Regions from separate parts of the Sinorhizobium arboris LMG 14919 genome, predicted to be linked through region 3. Evidence: predicted binding sites of a transcription regulator. Region 3 holds the regulator's gene; each other region holds the start of a gene.
The links. Region 3 encodes PhoB, which activates phosphate uptake and scavenging genes when phosphate is short. Its sites were predicted from a motif close to TGTCATNNANCTGTCAT; they were not measured.

Region 1: the regulator PhoB is predicted to act here: its motif matches at 2,545-2,561, upstream of SINAR_RS0126460 (DUF2794 domain-containing protein).
Region 2: the regulator PhoB is predicted to act here: its motif matches at 2,493-2,509, upstream of SINAR_RS0121485 (BtaA family protein).
Region 4: the regulator PhoB is predicted to act here: its motif matches at 2,747-2,763, upstream of SINAR_RS0110960 (PhoX family protein).

Annotation. Positions count from the first base shown of each region.
Region 1 is NZ_ATYB01000014.1:3,140,166-3,144,619, forward strand. Features, by position in the region: gene SINAR_RS0126445 (ABC transporter permease) at 1-291, shown strand, start outside; gene SINAR_RS0126450 (Bax inhibitor-1/YccA family protein) at 537-1,274, shown strand; gene SINAR_RS0126455 (GNAT family N-acetyltransferase) at 1,398-1,955, shown strand; gene SINAR_RS0126460 (DUF2794 domain-containing protein) at 2,120-2,530, opposite strand; gene SINAR_RS0126465 (DUF1223 domain-containing protein) at 2,871-3,647, opposite strand; gene acnA (aconitate hydratase AcnA) at 3,905-4,454, opposite strand, start outside.
Region 2 is NZ_ATYB01000014.1:2,090,917-2,095,370, forward strand. Features, by position in the region: gene SINAR_RS0121475 (lytic transglycosylase domain-containing protein) at 1-796, shown strand, start outside; gene SINAR_RS0121480 (serine hydrolase domain-containing protein) at 827-2,188, opposite strand; gene SINAR_RS0121485 (BtaA family protein) at 2,556-3,806, shown strand; gene SINAR_RS0121490 (class I SAM-dependent methyltransferase) at 3,803-4,454, shown strand, end outside.
Region 3 is NZ_ATYB01000014.1:226,762-231,215, reverse strand. Features, by position in the region: gene SINAR_RS0112195 (aspartate aminotransferase family protein) at 1-617, opposite strand, end outside; gene SINAR_RS0112190 (GcrA family cell cycle regulator) at 1,029-1,550, shown strand; gene phoB (phosphate regulon transcriptional regulator PhoB) at 1,768-2,451, opposite strand; gene phoU (phosphate signaling complex protein PhoU) at 2,563-3,276, opposite strand; gene pstB (phosphate ABC transporter ATP-binding protein PstB) at 3,362-4,177, opposite strand; gene pstA (phosphate ABC transporter permease PstA) at 4,191-4,454, opposite strand, start outside.
Region 4 is NZ_ATYB01000009.1:650,973-655,426, forward strand. Features, by position in the region: gene SINAR_RS0110955 (TSUP family transporter) at 1-603, shown strand, start outside; gene SINAR_RS0110960 (PhoX family protein) at 793-2,688, opposite strand; gene SINAR_RS01000000133395 (putative bifunctional diguanylate cyclase/phosphodiesterase) at 3,070-4,454, shown strand, end outside.

The sequences.
Region 1 (4,454 bases), 2.9 Mb from region 3:
CATGATGCCGTTGTCCTGAAGACACTCGGCGCCACGCGGGCCACGCTGATCCGTGCCTTCAGCTACGAATACGTCATCCTCGGTCTGGCAACCGCCGCCTTCGCGCTCTTCGCCGGCGGCGTTTCGGCCTGGTTCGTCGTCAGCCGCATCATGACCCTGCCTTCGAGCTTCCTGCCCGACGTCGCCGTCGCGACGATCGTCCTCGCGCTGGTCGTAACGGTCGGGATCGGCCTCGCCGGCACCTGGCGCGTCCTCGGACAAAAAGCCGCTCCGGTGCTGCGGGAACTCTGAGCCTGTCCACCCAGCCGCGCTTTCGGCGATAACGGCCGAATTAACCGTAAATCACTCTAGTTTGATGGTTCCGTGGCCTTGCTTTGTCCGATTCCAAGCGCTTCGGCCCTTGTGCATGACGGCGTTCACCATCATATTTGTCCACAGGCATGCTGGAGCCCCGCAGCGGCGCCTGGGCGCGCAAAGGAACGACAAGGTTCGCCGCCCGACACCGTAACTTCAACCGGGGCTTAAAAGAGGAAACAATGGCTGATCTGAGAAACTACCAAACCCGAATGTCGCCCGCCGGCGCTCAGGCGGGTGCCGTGATCGACGAAGGCCTTCGCGCATATATGCTGAAGGTCTACAATTTGATGGCCCTCGGCCTGGCGATTACCGGCGTGGCAGCTTACGGAACCTATGCGCTTGCCACCTCTAATCCGGCATTCGCCCAGCTTATCTACGCTTCGCCCCTGAAGTGGGTCGTGATGCTGGCGCCGCTTGCGCTGGTGTTCTTCATGAGCTTCCGCATCAATTCCATGAGCGTTTCCGCCGCGCAGACGACCTTCTGGGTCTATGCGGCGCTGATGGGCCTGTCGCTCTCGTCGATCTTTCTGGTCTTCACCGGCCAGAGCATCGTGCAGACGTTCTTCGTGACCGCAGCTTCGTTCGGCGCCCTGTCGCTTTACGGCTATACGACGAAAAAGGACCTCTCCGGTCTCGGCTCGTTCCTGATCATGGGCCTCTTCGGCGTGATCATCGCATCCGTCGTCAACATCTTCCTTGCCTCTTCGGCACTCGGCTTCGCGATCTCGGTGATCGGCGTGCTCATCTTCGCCGGCCTCACCGCCTACGACACGCAGAAGCTCAAGGAAATGTACTTTGAAGGCGACGACGCGCTGGTCGCCGGCCGCAAGGCCATCATGGGCGCGCTGACGCTTTACCTCGATTTCATCAACTTGTTCATGTTCATGCTGCAGTTCCTTGGCAACAGGAACGAGTAGTAGCGAACCGGTTCGACGGAAAAGGCGGCTTCGGCCGCCTTTTTTGTTGCCTGACGGCGGTCTTGATCGATCCGGCGCATCCATGCGAGACAGTGCCCAACAGCCACTACAGGTCAAATCTCCATGACTGCCACGCTCCGCGACGCCGTTGCTGCCGATCTCCCCTCGATCACCGAAATCTATCGCGAGTCCGTCTTGAACGGGGTGGCGACCTATGAGGAAACGCCGCCTTCCGAGGCCGAAATGGCGCTCCGCTTTTCCACGATCACCGGTAACGGCTACCCCTATGTGGCCGCCGTGGACGAGCGCGGTGCGGTCGTCGGCTATGCCTATGCCTCCGCCTTCCGCAACCGCACCGCCTATCGGTTCCTGGTGGAGGATTCGATCTATCTTTCGCCGGAAGCGCGGGGCAAGGGCATCGGCAAGGCGCTGCTTTCCGAACTGATCGGGCGCTGCACGGCCCTCGGCTTCCGTCAGATGATCGCAGTCATCGGCGGAGCGCACCCCTCGTCGATCGCTCTGCACCGGGCGCTCGGCTTCGAGCCGCGGGGGCTGATGACGGCCACCGGTTTCAAGCATGGCCGCTGGCTGGATACGGCCTTCATGCAGCGTCCGCTCGGAGAGGGAACCGGGACGAAGCCCACCGAGGGCGTCTATCCGGATACGCTTTATAGGAGCTGAACCAACCAGGTTGCCCATCTCCTCGGGTTTACCCGAGGACTAACCCTCTCCCCCACGCGGGGAGAGGAAACTGAGGCGAAGCGCTGCCCCTGTCCCTTCGCCCCGCCTGCGGAGAGAAGGTGCCGGCAGGCGGATGAGGGGCAGCTGCAAGTGATATATGTCCGTCAGGTTTGGACGAGCTTCAGAACCTTGTCGAAGACCTTCAGAACCTGAGCGAGTTCGTGGCCGCGTTTCAATATCGTCCCGTGGGCGTTGAGCACGCTGTAGGCGCCCTGTTTCGCGGCGAGCTTCGGGTTTTTCTCGATGCGGTAGAGCGGCACTTCTCCGGCGCGCTTGAACACCGAAAAAACGGCCCGGTCTCGCAGGTGGTCGATCGCATAGTCGCGCCACTCCCCTTCGCCCACCATACGGCCGTAGACCTTGAGGATCAGGTCGAGTTCGCGGCGATGGAAGGTGACGGGCGGGGGGTTCTTGGCTTGCTTGTATTCGTGAAGATCGACGACCACATCGGAGGTGGTCTGGCCGTAGTGACGTGCTTCGCCTCGCGGCAAATCCGTTTCATCGGTCATCGGCATCTCGGCCTTCTAATGTGACAGGACCACGACAGTGTGCCTCACACAATTCGAAAAGCAAGCCGGAAGCTGTTGATCAATGTCAGCAATTCTTGCCGCTGCCGCAATTCAGTCAAATCGCCGCCCCAATTCGCCGCAACACTCCGACCGCTGCCGGACAGAGTCGTTGCCACCGTATGTCCGGCCAGCCGTCATGCTGCGGGAGGTTCTCGAACGCAGACATGGCTGGTTCGGTCCGGTAACTTCGAACCCTCAGCCCCAGCCCCTCGATGCTGCCGGGCCGAACCATCCCTTCTGCGGCTCCTGCTCCGCCGCAATCAATCGGAAACCGCCTCCGTCTTGTTCAGAGCTTGCCCTGCGGCCCAGCAAGAACCGTCGCGGCGCCGATGATGGCTCCCGGCGTCTCCTTGTCCTTCATCGACTGCAGCAGCACCGCGCAACCGCTGTTGCCCTGGCCTTCGATCAGAACCGAGGCGGGCAGCGTGAATTCCGCGGACTTGCCGTCCCACATCCCGATCGTCTGAATGTCGCGCACGGCATGCCAATAGGCGATTTCCTTGTCGCTGTTCTCGCCCTTCTCGACTTTGACCACCCTTGCACGGTCGAAATAGACGACGACGACATTCGCCCTTCCTTGGCCGGCACCTACCTTGATCGATATCTCATCGCCGCCGATCGAGACATCGACCGGCACCGACAGCCCCTTCCCCTTCGTGCTCATCAAAGCAAGCCGGTTCCTGATTGCCGGCAGGTCCGCGCCGTTGGCGTGATCGCGTCCATTCAGGATCGCCTGCGGCGTATAGACGCCGTAGCGGCCGAGCATCCGCGCATAGGCATATTGCCGCTCGGTGTTTTCCTTGGAAGCGAGCGTATCCGCCCAGCCGAGATAGTTCCAGTAGTCGACGTGGTAGGCGAGCGCCACGACGTCGCCCTGGTCCACAAGCTTCTTGAGGGCCGCGTCCGCCGGCGGACAGGAAGAGCAGCCCTGGCTGGTGAAGAGTTCGACGACGCCTTTGATCGTCCTGCCGTCATCGGCTGCGGCCGGTCCGCAGAACACGCCAAACAGCCCGATGATCGCCAGGGCGAAACGTCGGGTCTTTGGTGTGCATGCGAATGTCATGGCGTCTTTGTTCGTGCTGGTTAGTGCACTTCCCGGAAAGCCTGTGACGGATTTCCGTCCGGACGTGCGTCGTTTCAACGATCCCGGCCGGCGGTTTGTCGCGCGGCGAGACCCCTACATACGACGGGTATTCTTCAACGAAAAGTCACGTTGGAGTGACTGCCTCAAAGCCGGGAGAATCCGGACAAGCAGGCATGAAAAACCGGGGCGCCGCTGTAGACGCCCCGGCTCTTGCGCTTGCGTTCATACGTCGCCGATCATGCGGCGAGATCGCGAAGCACCGTCTGCAGAATGCCGCCATTGTTGACGTAGGTGACCTCGTCGAGCGTATCGATACGGCAGATGAGCGGGACCTCCTTCACCGAGCCGTCGCCATAGGTGATCTTGGCCACGCGTTTTTCGCGCGGCTGGACGTTGGCGAGATTCTCGATCGTCACGACCTCATCGCCCTTCAGGCCCAGCGATTCCCAGGTCATGCCTTCCTCGAAGACGAAGGGGATGACGCCCATGCCGACCAGGTTCGAGCGGTGGATGCGTTCGAAGGACTGAGCGATCACGGCCTTCACGCCGAGAAGGTTGGTGCCCTTGGCCGCCCAGTCACGCGAAGAGCCGTTGCCGTATTCGACGCCGGCAAAGATGACGAGCGGAACGCCCTCTTCCTTGTACTGCATGGCGGCGTCGTAGATCGACATCTCCTCCTTGGAGGGATAGTGGATCGTATAGCCGCCTTCCTTGCCGTTCGGACCGAGCATGTGGTTGCGGATGCGGATATTGGCGAAGGTGCCGCGCATCATCACCTCATGATTG
Region 2 (4,454 bases), 1.9 Mb from region 3:
AAGCACGTCGGCTGCGCTGGCGGCGCAGAGTGCGTCGGCGGTGCCGGCAGGTGCCGCCGCAGCGTCGAATTCCCAAGCGGTGACACCGGCGACAGACACGACCCTTGCCTTCGCCGCACCCCAGTCGGTAGCCGTACCGGCGGCCAAGCCCGCCCAGGCCTTCGACGTGGCCATGGCGGCACCCGCCTCGGCAGATCTCTCCCGGGCAGCCGCGTCGCCAGCTCCTGAGACGGCTGCCGAACAGGCCGCCCCCGTCATCGGGGTCGCCGCCTCTTGGGAGTCGGATTTCGACACCGGCGAGCCGGTCGGTCTCGAGACGCTTGTCGCCAAGCGCATGATCGTTCCGACGGAGCGCCCGAAGACAGGTATGATCGGCACGGCAGTCGGCGCCGTCGCAAGCGTCATCCCCGATTCGCTGAAGCCGTCAAAAACACCGACGAGCTCGCGGCCCGAGCTGGACCGGCTGATCAAATATTATGCAGATCTGAACGGTCTTCCCCTGGAGCTCGTACATCGGGTGGTCAAGCGCGAGAGCAATTACAATCCGCGCGCCTATAGCAAAGGCAATTACGGGTTGATGCAGATTCGCTACAACACCGCCAGAGGCCTCGGCTACGACGGGCCGGCCGAAGGCCTCTTCGATGCGGAAACCAACCTGAAATACGCGACCAAATACCTGCGCGGCGCGTGGATGGTTGCCGACAACCATCACGACGGCGCGGTGAAGCTCTATGCCAGCGGCTACTATTACCATGCCAAACGCAAGGGGATGCTGGACGAGCTGAATATGAGGTGAGCGCAAAGAGCGGTGGGTCCATGACCTCACTCAGTCGAGCGCATCGATTATCCTCGCATTCAGCTTCTGCACGTCGTAGCCGAGGCGCGACGGTGTCAGCCCCAGGCGTACGACCGCCAGACGAAGCGAGGGGACGAGCATGATCGCCTGCCCGTCATGCCCAAGCATCCAGAACGTGTCGGGCGGAAAGTTTGCCGTTCCGGCGCGAGTACCATTTTCCTGGAGCCAGACCTGGCCGGAGCCGTAGTCGCCGCCGGAAGCCGACGAGGGCGTGCGCATAAAGGACACGTAACCTTCCGGCAGGAGCCGCCTCCCCTTCCAGCTCCCGTCCTGCAGCAGAAATTCGGCAAATCGCGCCCAATCCTGCGCCGACGCATACATGTAGGAGGAGCCCACGAAGGTACCGCTCGCATCCGTCTCCATCACGGCGCTCGTCATCCCAAGCGGGGCGAAGAGCGCCTCGCGCGGGTAGGAGAGCGCCTCGGCCGGATCGTCGAATGTCTGCATCCAGAGGCGGGACAGAAGATTGCTCGTGCCGCTCGAATAGGCGAATTTTGTGCCCGGAGGCGCTGCCAGCGACTTCGAGGCGACGAAGCCGGCCATGTCGCTTTCCAGATAGAGCATGCGCGTCACGTCCGTGACGTCGCCATAATCCTCGTTGAATGCGAGGCCGCTCTGCATCGCGAGAAGATCGGCAAGCTTGATGCGGGCCCGCGCGTCGCCGCTCCATTCGGCCATCAGATTGGTCCGGGCCAGATCCATCCGCCCATCGGCAATGCGCAGGCCGATGATGGCCGCCGTCACGGACTTCGTCATCGACCAGCCGAGCAAGGGTGTGTTCCGGTCGAATCCTGGCGCATAGGTTTCGGCGACCAGCCTGCCGTCCCTGACGACTGCGATCGCGCGCAGACCCGGCCCCGCCAGGGCCGGGTCTTCGATCAGCATTTGGATGCTCGGATCGATCTGAGACTTGCCCCCGTCCGGCCAGTTGACGTTCGGATCGACGGCGAGAGGCGCCGTTGCAGCCCCCGTCCCGCGCGTTCCCGCGATCGCCTCGGCGCTGCCTCCGCTCACATTGGCGCATCCCCGGCCGGGACGGTAGACGGCCCGAGCGGGTGCGGCAAAGCCCAGCATACGCGCGGTAACGCTCTGCCCTTCGCGGTCGACGGAAACGCGCACGAGCTTGAGCAGCGGATGCCCGGGCGCCTGGACATCTTCCGCCAGAACCTCCTGCGGATCCCGCCGCGCAAGGAATACATTGGAGCAGACAATTTTGGCGGCGTAGCCGTCGCCCACCTTGAGGAGTTCGGGCGGAAACAGCGCCAGCCAGCCGACGAAGCCAGCAACTGCCGCAACCGCCAAGCCGCCGAGCGTCTTCAGCAGACCCTTCATTCCCGCCCTCCTGCTTCCGATTGCGTGTCCCTGCGACGAAACATGCAGCCGATCGAAGTGCTACAGCAGCTTCGCGCGACCGCTGCACAAGACAATTGCATATTGGATCTGGCGCACGCTTTTTCCACTCTCGTTCCCGTGCCCGTCGTAGCGATAACGATGGCATGAGAAGCCCTGCCACCCCACAACCGACAACGCCCGGGTCTGTAGAAGGAAACAGAATTCGATCGAAAGAAAAAGCCCCCAATGGATGCGGCGCGGCCGATGGGGGGCGGTCGAAACGTGCGCAGCCTGTGCGAAACCTCGTCATCAAAGTGTAGCGGAGTCACCTTAGAAGCGGCTCAGTTTCAACTGGACGACAGGCAAGATGACCGACTTCGCCCCAGATGCCGGCTTCGGCAAGAAGAACCCGAAACTGAAGAGCGCGCTCCTGCAGCATAAAGCTCTCTCCCTCGCCGGTCTCTCCGAACGCCTGTTCGGACTGCTCTTTTCCGGGCTCGTCTATCCGCAGATTTGGGAAGACCCGATCGTCGACATGGAGGCGATGCGGATCCGTCCTGGACATCGCATCGTGACAATCGGTTCCGGCGGCTGCAACGTGCTGACCTATCTCTCCGCCGGGCCGGCCCGGATCGACGTGGTCGATCTCAATCCCCATCATATTGCGCTGAACCGGCTGAAGCTCGCGGCCTTTCGCCACCTGCCGAGCCACAAGGACGTGGTGCGGTTCCTCGCCGTCGAAGGAACGCGCTCGAACAGCCAGGCCTACGACGTGTTCTTGGCGCCGAAGCTCGATCCGGCAACCCGCGCCTACTGGAACGGCCGCGATCTCGCCGGCCGCCGGCGCATCGGCGTCTTCACGCGCAACATCTACCGCACCGGCCTGCTCGGCCGGTTCATTGCCGCAAGCCATCTTCTCGCACGGCTGCATGGAATCAACCCGGAAGACTTCGTAAAAGCGCGCTCCATGCGCGAACAGCGGCAGTTCTTCGACGATAAGCTCGCTCCGCTCTTCGAGCGGCCGGTGATCCGCTGGATCACTTGCCGGAAGAGCTCGCTCTTCGGCCTCGGCATCCCGCCGCAGCAATTCGACGAACTCGCGAGCCTGAGCCGGGAGAAATCCGTCGCCGCGGTGCTGCGCCACCGGCTGGAAAAGCTGACCTGTCATTTTCCCTTGCGCGAAAACTATTTCGCCTGGCAAGCCTTCGCGCGGCGTTATCCGCGGCCGGACGAGGGCGACTTGCCGCCCTATCTTCAGGCTTCGCGATACGAAGCAATTCGCAGCAACGCGGAGCGCGTCGAGGTCCACCATGCAAGCTTCACCGAGCTTCTCGCCGGCAAGCCCGCCGCCTCCGTCGACCGCTACGTGCTTCTCGACGCGCAGGACTGGATGAGCGATCAACAATTGAACGACCTCTGGACCGAGATCACCCGCACCGCCGACGCCGGAGCCGCCGTGATCTTCCGCACGGCGGCAGAGGCGAGCATCCTGCCAGGGCGCCTCTCCACCGCCCTGCTCGATCAGTGGCACTATGATGCCGAGTCTTCTGCCCGGCTCGGTGCTGAGGACCGTTCGGCAATTTATGGCGGCTTCCACATTTACCGGAAGAAGGCCTGAACGCCGTGCAGACCGCGGATGAAGGCCACGCCCACCTCATGGATCGCATGTATCGCTACCAGCGATACATCTATGATATCACGCGCAAATACTATCTCTTCGGCCGCGACACGCTGATCCGTGAATTGAGCCCGCCGCCGGGTGCATCCGTGCTTGAAGTCGGCTGCGGCACGGGCCGCAATCTCGCCATGATCGGGAATCTCTACCCCGGTGCACGCCTCTTCGGCCTCGATATCTCGGCCGAGATGCTGGCGACCGCCAGGACCAAGCTCCGGAGGCAGGGCCGGACGGACGCCGTATTGCGCGTCGCGGACGCGACCAACTTCACGGCCGCATCCTTCGACCAGGATGGGTTCGACCGGATCGTCATCTCCTACGCCCTGTCGATGGTTCCCGAATGGGAAAAAGCGATCGATGCAGCGATCGCCGCTCTTACGCCGGGCGGCTCGCTGCATGTTGCCGACTTCGGCCAGCAGGAAGGTTGGCCGGCCGGCTTCCGCCGCCTCCTCCAGACTTGGCTCGGACGTTTCCACGTCACCCCGCGCGAATCGCTCTTCGACGTGATGCACGAAAAGGCCGAGAGAAATGGAGCTGCGCTCGAGGTCAGATCGCTGGGACGTGGTTATGCCTGGCTCGCAGTCTATCGCA
Region 3 (4,454 bases):
CAGAGTTCGCGCAGTCCCTGCATGAACTCCTTCGATGCCAGCCGAATACCGCCCTCGCCCTGGATCGGCTCCACGAGGATCGCTGCGGTTTCGTCATTGATCGCGTTCTTGACTGCCGCGATGTCGCCGAAGGGAACCTGATAGAAGCCCGGCGCCTTCGGTCCGAAGCCTTCGATGTATTTCTGTTGCCCGCCGGCGGCGATCGTCGCGAGCGTGCGACCATGGAAAGCGCCTTCGAAGGTAATGATGTGGAATTTCTCCACGTGCCCCTTGGCGAAATGATAGCGCCGTGCGGTCTTGATCGCGCATTCGAGCGCCTCCGCACCCGAATTGGTGAAGAACACACGGTCGGCGAAGGTGACCTGGGTCAGCCGCCGCGCAAGGCTTTCCTGCCCCGGAATCTCGTAGAGATTGGACAAATGCCAGACCTTGTCGGCCTGCGCCTTCAGGGCTTCGACGAGATGCGGATGAGCGTGGCCGAGTGAGTTCACGGCGACACCGGCTGCGAAGTCGAGATAGCGGGTGCCATCGTCGGCGATCAGCCAAACGCCTTCACCTCGCTCGAAACGCAACGGCGCGCGCAGATAGGTGTCGTAAAGCGGCGTGGTTGCGGTCATGTCGAACTCTCCTTCATTCCGGCAGCAGCTCGGGTTCTTCGGCCCGGTAAAAATCAAAAATGCCGCCTCGCGGCGGCGAGAGGCACTATTCCCATTTCGCACCGCAATGTCAACAAAACCAAGGTTTGCAGGCGCTTGCAGATACCGATTCCGAACCGTGAAAAAATCGCGCCTTGGGACTTGCAAAAATGCAACGCTCCGACAGCAAGTTGGGGAAAACCACGAAATCGATTCGGCGCGATTCCGGCGACTCTTGCCACGGAGTCACCCTGCCGGTAGGTTAATATTCAATTACTAGACGCATGCGGCGGACCTAGTCACCAAAAGTATTATCGCGTTGAATCTTCGGGCTTTTCCCGGGGAGCGGTGACGGATTCCGCCATCCCAACGCCGAGAACGGGGAGTGCAGAGATGAACTGGACTGACGAGCGGGTCGAGAAACTGAAGAAGCTGTGGTCGGAGGGCCTGAGCGCCAGCCAGATCGCGGCGCAGTTGGGCGGCGTCAGTCGCAACGCGGTCATCGGCAAGGTTCACCGCCTGAGCCTGCCCGGTCGCGCCAAGGCCGGCGGAAATGCGACCGCTGCTGCCCGCCCCAAACGGGCGACCTCCGCGCCACGCGCACCGAACTACGCCGCGCGTTCGGTAACGCGCACCGTGACCCGGACTGCCGGCGCGACAGCGCTCAAGGAAGAGATCGCAGTCGACCTGGCGATCGACCAGGAAATGGAACTCGACAGCAACATCGTCGTGCCGATGTCGCGGCGGCTGGAACTCACCGAGCTTACCGAACGCACCTGCAAGTGGCCGATCGGCGATCCGCTCAAGGAAGAGTTCCACTTCTGCGGCAACGAATCTCCGGAAGCCTCTCCCTATTGCACCTATCACGCCCGGCTCGCCTACCAACCCTCCGCCGAGCGCCGGCGCATGCGCTAGATCACGATGATTTTAGGTCTGGTCGACCTGAAATCATGAACGTAACGGTTTCCGTGCGAAGTGCGCAGTTTAGTTCAATGCATCAGAGCGTTTCGCCGCTTCAATGAAGCAGTGGACCGCTCCCAGGCGCACTCGACAACGAACAAAATGGGGCCGGAAGGGCCCCTTTTTCTTGCCATGTCGCAAGCCGGCACGGGCGACATTGGACGCACAGTCCTCAGCTTTCCAGCGAATAGCCCGCGCCGCGCACCGTCCGGATGACGTCCGGCATGTTGGAGAAGTTCAGCGCCTTGCGCAGACGTCCGACATGGACGTCCACGGTCCGTTCGTCGACATAGATGTCATGTCCCCAGACGCCGTCCAGAAGTTGCGAACGGGAAAAGACGCGTCCCGGTGAGGACATGAGGAATTCCAGAAGCCGGAACTCCGTAGGGCCCAGGCGCACTTCACGGCTGCGGCGATGGACCCGGTGCGTCTCCCGGTCGAGCTCGATGTCGCCGCAGCGCAGGAGCGTCGACAGGACCTCCGGCTTCGCTCGCCGGAGCATCGCCTTGACCCTCGCCATCAGTTCCGGCGTCGAGAAGGGCTTGACCACGTAATCGTCGGCGCCGGTGGCAAGGCCCCGCACCCGTTCGCTTTCCTCGCCGCGCGCCGTCAGCATGATGATCGGCAACCGTTCCGTTTCCGGCCGCTGGCGCAACCTGCGGCAGAGCTCGATGCCGGAAACTCCGGGCAGCATCCAATCGAGAATGAGAAGATCGGGCAGGCGCTCCTGCAGGCGGATTTCCGCCTCGTCGCCGCGAAGGATCGTATCCACCTCGAAGCCTTCCGCCTCGAGATTGTAGCGCAGGAGAACGCTCAGGGCTTCCTCGTCTTCGACTACGGCAATCTTCGGCAACATTCAGTAGGACTCCTTCCTACGCACGACGACCGTCATGCCGCCGCGCCTGGTATAGGCCGCGCCAGGGCGGCCGGAACAAAATTCTGCGTAGGCACCGGATGCCGTGCGATTTCAGTCCGTCACGGAACCCAATGTCGACGTCATGTCGTCCTTCGGCCGTTCGCCCTGCGGTTGGGCGCCTGTCGCCATGTAGTAGATCGTTTCCGCGATGTTGGTCGCGTGATCGCCGATACGCTCGATGTTCTTGGCGCAGAAGAGAAGATGCGTGCACGGCGTGATGTTGCGCGGGTCTTCCATCATATAGGTCAGCAATTCCCGGAACAGCGAAGTGTAGATCGCGTCGATCTCTTCATCGCGCTCGCGAATGCTGTTCGCCTTTTCAGGTGAGCGCGAGGCGTAAACGTCCAGGACCTCCTTCAACTGAACGAGCGCGAGCTCGGCCAGGTGTTCGAGGCCGCGCGCGAGCTTGCGCGGGATGCCGGACCCCGCAACGGCGATCACGCGCTTTGCCGTGTTCTTGCCGAGGTCGCCCACGCGCTCCAGGTCGGCCGCGATACGGATCGAACCCATGATCTCGCGGAGATCCGACGCCATAGGCTGGCGTTTGGCAATGGTGACGATCGCCTTCTCGCCAATCTGGCGCTCCGCGTCGTCCAGAATCGCGTCATCGGAGATCACCTTCTGGGCCAGGGCAAGATCGGAATTGACGAGAGCGCGGACGGAGTCCGCAACCATCTGCTCGGCAAGCCCCCCCATCTCGGAGATGCGTCGCGTCAGATATTTCAACTCTTCGTCGAAGGCGGACATGATGTGTGCGTGAGACATATTCGTTTCCTCGGGACACGCGCTGTTCTGAACGGGCTCGGTCGATCTTAAACCGGGAGGGGCGGAAAAGCGCGCCCCTCCGCCATCAGCCGAAGCGGCCCATGATGTAGTCCTGGGTGCGCTGATCGTCCGGGTTGGTGAACATTTTGTCGGTATCGTTCTCCTCGACGAGATTGCCGAGATGGAACATGGCCGTGCGCTGCGAAACACGCGCCGCCTGCTGCATCGAGTGGGTGACGATCACGATCGTGAAATTTGCCCGCAATTCGTGGATGAGTTCCTCGACCTTCGCGGTCGCAATGGGGTCGAGTGCCGAGCAGGGTTCGTCCATCAGGATGACCTCAGGGCTGACCGCGACGGCGCGGGCGATGCAGAGGCGCTGCTGCTGGCCGCCGGAAAGGCCGGTGCCCGGCTCCTGCAGCCGATCCTTCACTTCGTTCCAGAGTCCGGCCTTCTGCAGGCTGGTTTCCACGACCTCGTCCAGTTCGGCCTTGGTGCGTGCCAGACCATGGATGCGCGGACCGTAGGAGACGTTGTCGTAGATCGATTTCGGAAACGGATTGGGTTTCTGGAACACCATGCCGACGCGGGCACGCAGTTCCACCACGTCGATCGACGGATCGTAGATGTCGTCTTCGTCCAGCGTGATCCTGCCGGTCACGCGGCAGTTCTCGATCGTGTCGTTCATCCGGTTCAAAGTGCGCAGGAACGTCGATTTGCCGCAACCGGAGGGACCGATCAACGCCGTGACCGTATTCTCGCGGATGTTGAGGTTCACGTCGAAAAGCGCGCGCTTCTCGCCGTAGTAGACCGACACATCCTTGCCGATCATCTTGTAAGGCACCGTGTTCATTTTCTGGTCAAGAGCCTCTTCGACTGCAGCTTCCGACATGATGTTCATAGTCCTTACCCCACTACCAGCGGCGCTCAAAGCGACGCCGCAAGAGAATTGCCCCGAGATTCATGACGATGAGAAAGATCAAGAGAATGATGATCGCTCCCGAGGTACGCTCAACGAAGGCACGCTCGGCCTCGTTGGCCCACATGTAGATTTGTACCGGCAGCGCCGTGGACGGCTCGAGGGGCGACCCCGGAAAGTCGACCACGAAGGCGACCATGCCGATCAGAAGCAGCGGCGCCGTCTCGCCCAGCGCATGGGCGAGGCCGATGATCGTGCC
Region 4 (4,454 bases), on a different contig from region 3:
GCGGGAGGCGGACGCGCTTTGGTGTTTTTCCAGGACATCGAGTGGCGCGTCGTAGCCTGGGGACTGCCCGGTGCAGCCCTCGGCGGCATCCTCGGTGCTGCGGTCTTCTCGAACACTTCGGCGGAATGGCTTCAGATAGTCATCGGCCTGTTCCTGATCTCCACAATATTCCAGTACGGATTCGGCCGGCGGGAAAGGACCTTTGCAGTTGCGACCTGGTGGTTCTTCCCGGCAGAGCTCGTCGTCGGATTCCTCTCCGGTCTGATCGGCGCCATGGGGCCGATCCTGAACTCTCTCTACCTCAATGCCGGCATAACCAAGGAAAAGATGGTCGGGACAAAGACTGCGATCTCCTTTCCCATGCATCTCGTGAAGATCGGCGCATACACCGCTTTCGGAACGTTGACGGGTGAACTGCTGTTGTTCGGCATTGCGGCCGGACTGGGAGCCCTCGTCTCCAACTGGGTGGCCAAACGCATGCTGAAGGGCATGAGCGAACTGAACTTCCGAGCGATCGTTGTCGGCTTCATGGCAATCAGCGGAGCACTCATGATCTGGGAGCAAAGAGAGGCGCTGCTCCAGACTTTTGGGGGAAGCGGCTGAAAGGATCCCGCGGCGGGCAATCCCCGAAGCCTAACTTCCCAGACGGCCGCGCCAGCATCGGCGGGCGTCCGGCTCAGCACGCCTGCGTTTTCGAACCAGTGATACCGGCAAAGAAACCGCAGCTAAAAACATTTCAGAGGAGAGAGGCGCCGGAGCCGGCGCCTCAAACATGGTCAAGCGTCCAGTCGATCAGCCGATCAGGGCGTTGTTGTCGCGCTTAATGGCGATTACCGTCGAGCGCGGCAATTTGCCATCGCCGTCCGGGAAGGGAGCGTCGGGGTGCTGGATGCCAACGAACATGGTGCGCTTGTCCGCGGACCAGGTCATGCCGGTGACTTCGGCACCCTTCGGGCTCGTGAGGAAGCGCTCTATGCGGCCGGTGGCAGGGTCGCCCGCGAGCATCTGATTGTTGCCCTGACCCAGGAATTCGCCTTCGTTGGTGTCTTCACCGTCCGTCTGGATCCAAAGGAGGCCGGTGGAGTCGAACATCATGCCGTCCGGCGAGTTGAACATGTTGCCGGAGTTGATGTTGGACGAACCGGCATAGGCGTCGCCCCTATGGACGTCCGGATTGCCGGCCATGACGAACAAGTCCCACTTGAACTTGCCATCGGCATGGTCATCGTTGTCCGGATACCAGCGGACAATCTGGCCATATTCGTTCTTTTCGCGCGGGTTGACGCCGCCGACAGGCATTTCGTCGCCCCCGGCATTCTTCTTGACGCCACGATTGGTGTTGTTGGTGAGTGCACAATAGGCTTCGATCGCGACGGGGTTGATTGCAACCCACTCCGGACGGTCCATGGTGGTAGCGCCGACCTTCGAGGCGGCCTGCCGGGTGAAGACGCATATTTCGTCCATCTTCATGCCGGTCGTTTCGGGAGTGAGGGCCAGCCATTCGCCATTGCCGTCGTCGGAGAACCTGGCGACATAGAGCGTGCCTTCATCGAGCAGCTTGGAGGTATTGCCGCCTGGGACATAGATGCCGTTCGAGACATATTTATAAAGGAATTCGCCACGTTCGTCGTCGCCCATGTAGACGACCACGCGACCGTCGCGTGCGATCACGACAGCGGCGTTTTCATGCTTGATGCGGCCGAGCGCCGTGCGCTTGACCGGGGTCGACGACGCATCCGACGGATCGATTTCCACGACGTAGCCGGCGCGACGCGGTTCGTTCGGGTTCTTCGAGACGTCAAAACGGGGATCGAAGGCCTCGTAGCCATAACGGGTCTCGGCTGCGATGCCATAGCGCTTGAAGTCGTCGGGCATCGCGAAGTTCGGGTCGGTGGAACCGAAGTAGCCGTTGAAGTTTTCCTCACAGGTGAGATAGGTGCCCCACGGCGTCCTGCCCGCGCCGCAGTTGTTGAAGGTCCCGAGACAGTCGGTGCCGCTCGGATCAGCTTCAGTCTTGAGAAGATCGGATCCGGCGGCTGGACCGGAGATCTTCATCGGCGTCAGATGAGTAATGCGGCGGTTGAAGGGGCTGTCGAGCACGATTTCCCAGCCGTTCTCACCTTCGGCGACCTCCATTACGGTGACGCCCTGCAGGTTTTGCAGGATCTTCACGTCGTCGGCGCTCTTGGGCATGCCCTTTTCATTATTCGGAAGATTGGTTTCATTGTTGACGTATTCGTGGTTGACGGCAATGACCTGATGGCCGCCGACCACGAACAGTTCCATGCCGTCGGTGTTTTCACCGAAGACTTTGTCGGCGTTCTCGACGCTGACGCCGTTGGCCGGGTCGAGATCCGGAACATTCGAAAACAACGGCTGGCCCCACTTCGCGAGCGGCTTCCAGGAATAGCCTTCCGGAACGTGAACCGTACCGTCGGTGGCGATCGGAATTGGCTTGAACGGGAAGCGGGAAGCGGCTTCCTGAGCCTGCGCCGAGGTGGAGTTCATCAGGCTGCCGAGCGTGCCCATGGCTGCAGCGGCGGAGCCGATGGCGAGTACACCGCCAAGAAAGCCGCGGCGTGAAATGGCCGCTTCGATCACCCGATCGAAGTCGGTTTCGGCCGGAGGCGGATTCTGCAGTTCGTCCCATTCGTCCCAGGACAGCTTGTTCTTGTCGATCTCGGTCACGGCTTTCTCCATCGTTGCTTATCCGAACAATTCCGACGATGGGGCGTATCGTTGTTAAATTACATTCATATGACGGGAGCGACAGCCTCGCTCTCAACGTCAGCAAAGCCTGGACTACGGCACTTGGTTCGAACCTGGACCCCGAAAGGTGATCCAAGCGCACAGAAAGGCCCGCAACCGGCAAGATAAATCGCGGTGTCGTTGAGCCAGACCGCAATCCGCTTGAATGCAGATGCCCTCCCCCGTGATAGCGCGTTAAGCCTCCATTAGCGTAGCAGCATGTACGTTCACGACGCAGCGCGCCGCGGGCATGATGCCTCCTGCTTCTCCGGCCTGACGGACCGAGGAATTCTTACAATAATCCCCCGCAGGTATCATCCCATGCACAGGAATACACTCTCGGAAAGCCGCCAGACACAGCTACTGGTGCTGCTCGTCGCTGCTGTGTTCATCTTGGTCGCCGCCGCACTCGCCGGACTGGTTGCGGGCTCGATCGCTACCCTCACGACGACGGCCGATGACATCGATGACCAAAGAGCCCTGCAAGCTACGTCGGGAGCGGTGCAGGCGCTTCGCAAGCAGATGGCGGCGACCCTGCGCGACAACGCGTACTGGGACGATGCATATGCCGAGGTGAGCGCCGATACGCGCGCCGACTGGATTATTGAAAACTGGGCGTCGACCTCCGCCGACTACCCTCTTTATGACACCGCCATCGTTGTCGATAGCCGGAATCTGCCGGTTGTCGCATACCGCAAAGGCGTTCCGATGGACGTCATGCCGAGCGAATCCGTTGACGACTTCCAAGCATTGCTCGACGCGGCGAGACGGGTGAAGATGTCCGACGAAGTTCCGGTGCATTTCGCACGCTCCTCCGCCGGAACCGAACTTATCGGCGCGGCCGCGATTCAACCGTTCGAAAGCGATGAGTCACTCGACCCGGGAGATTTCCATGTGCTCGTATTCGCAAAGCTGATTACCCCGGCCGTCGTGGCCGAGGTGTCCGGCAGTTTCGCAATTGCGGACCTGCGTCTTGAATTGAAGCCTTCGGCGGGACGATTGGCCGTTGCATTGAAAGATGTGTCGTCCAAGGATATCGCCTATTTCACCTGGCCTTCGATGGCCCCAGGCACAAAGAGCTACGAGAAGATCGACGGCGACCTGCGAACCGCAGGCGCGATTTTAGTCCTGTTTCTCTGCGCCATCGGTTTCGCGGGTGGCATAACGGTCCGCAATCTGCGCAAAAGCGAACACGCTTCGCGACATCGCGCCCTGCATGATCCTCTGACTGGGCTCTTGAACCGCGCAGGACTCCTTGAGAACGTCGCTGCTGTTTCCAGCTGGGTACGACTGAACGGGAAGCAGGTGAAGCTCCACTTCATCGATCTGGACGGGTTTAAGGCGGTCAATGATGCCTGGGGGCACGCGGTTGGAGACGCCCTCATTGTCGCCGTTGCCCACCGGCTGCGCGACGCCTTGCCGAATGACGCATTTGCTGCTCGCCTGGGCGGTGACGAATTCGCGGTTGTGACCATCGACGAACTTGGTGCTGAGCTTGTCCCGGGCTTCGGCGGGCGGCTTCAAGAAGCCCTGGCGAGCGTCTTCGAGATTGACGGACGGTCGATCGAGATCGGCTGCAGCATTGGCGTCGCGGTATCCGCGCTCGGCTCGGTGCAGACCGACGAACTCATGCGCCGAGCCGACATCGCACTTTACCGTGCGAAAGATCTCGGCCGCGGCATGACCATCGACTTCGACAACAGCTT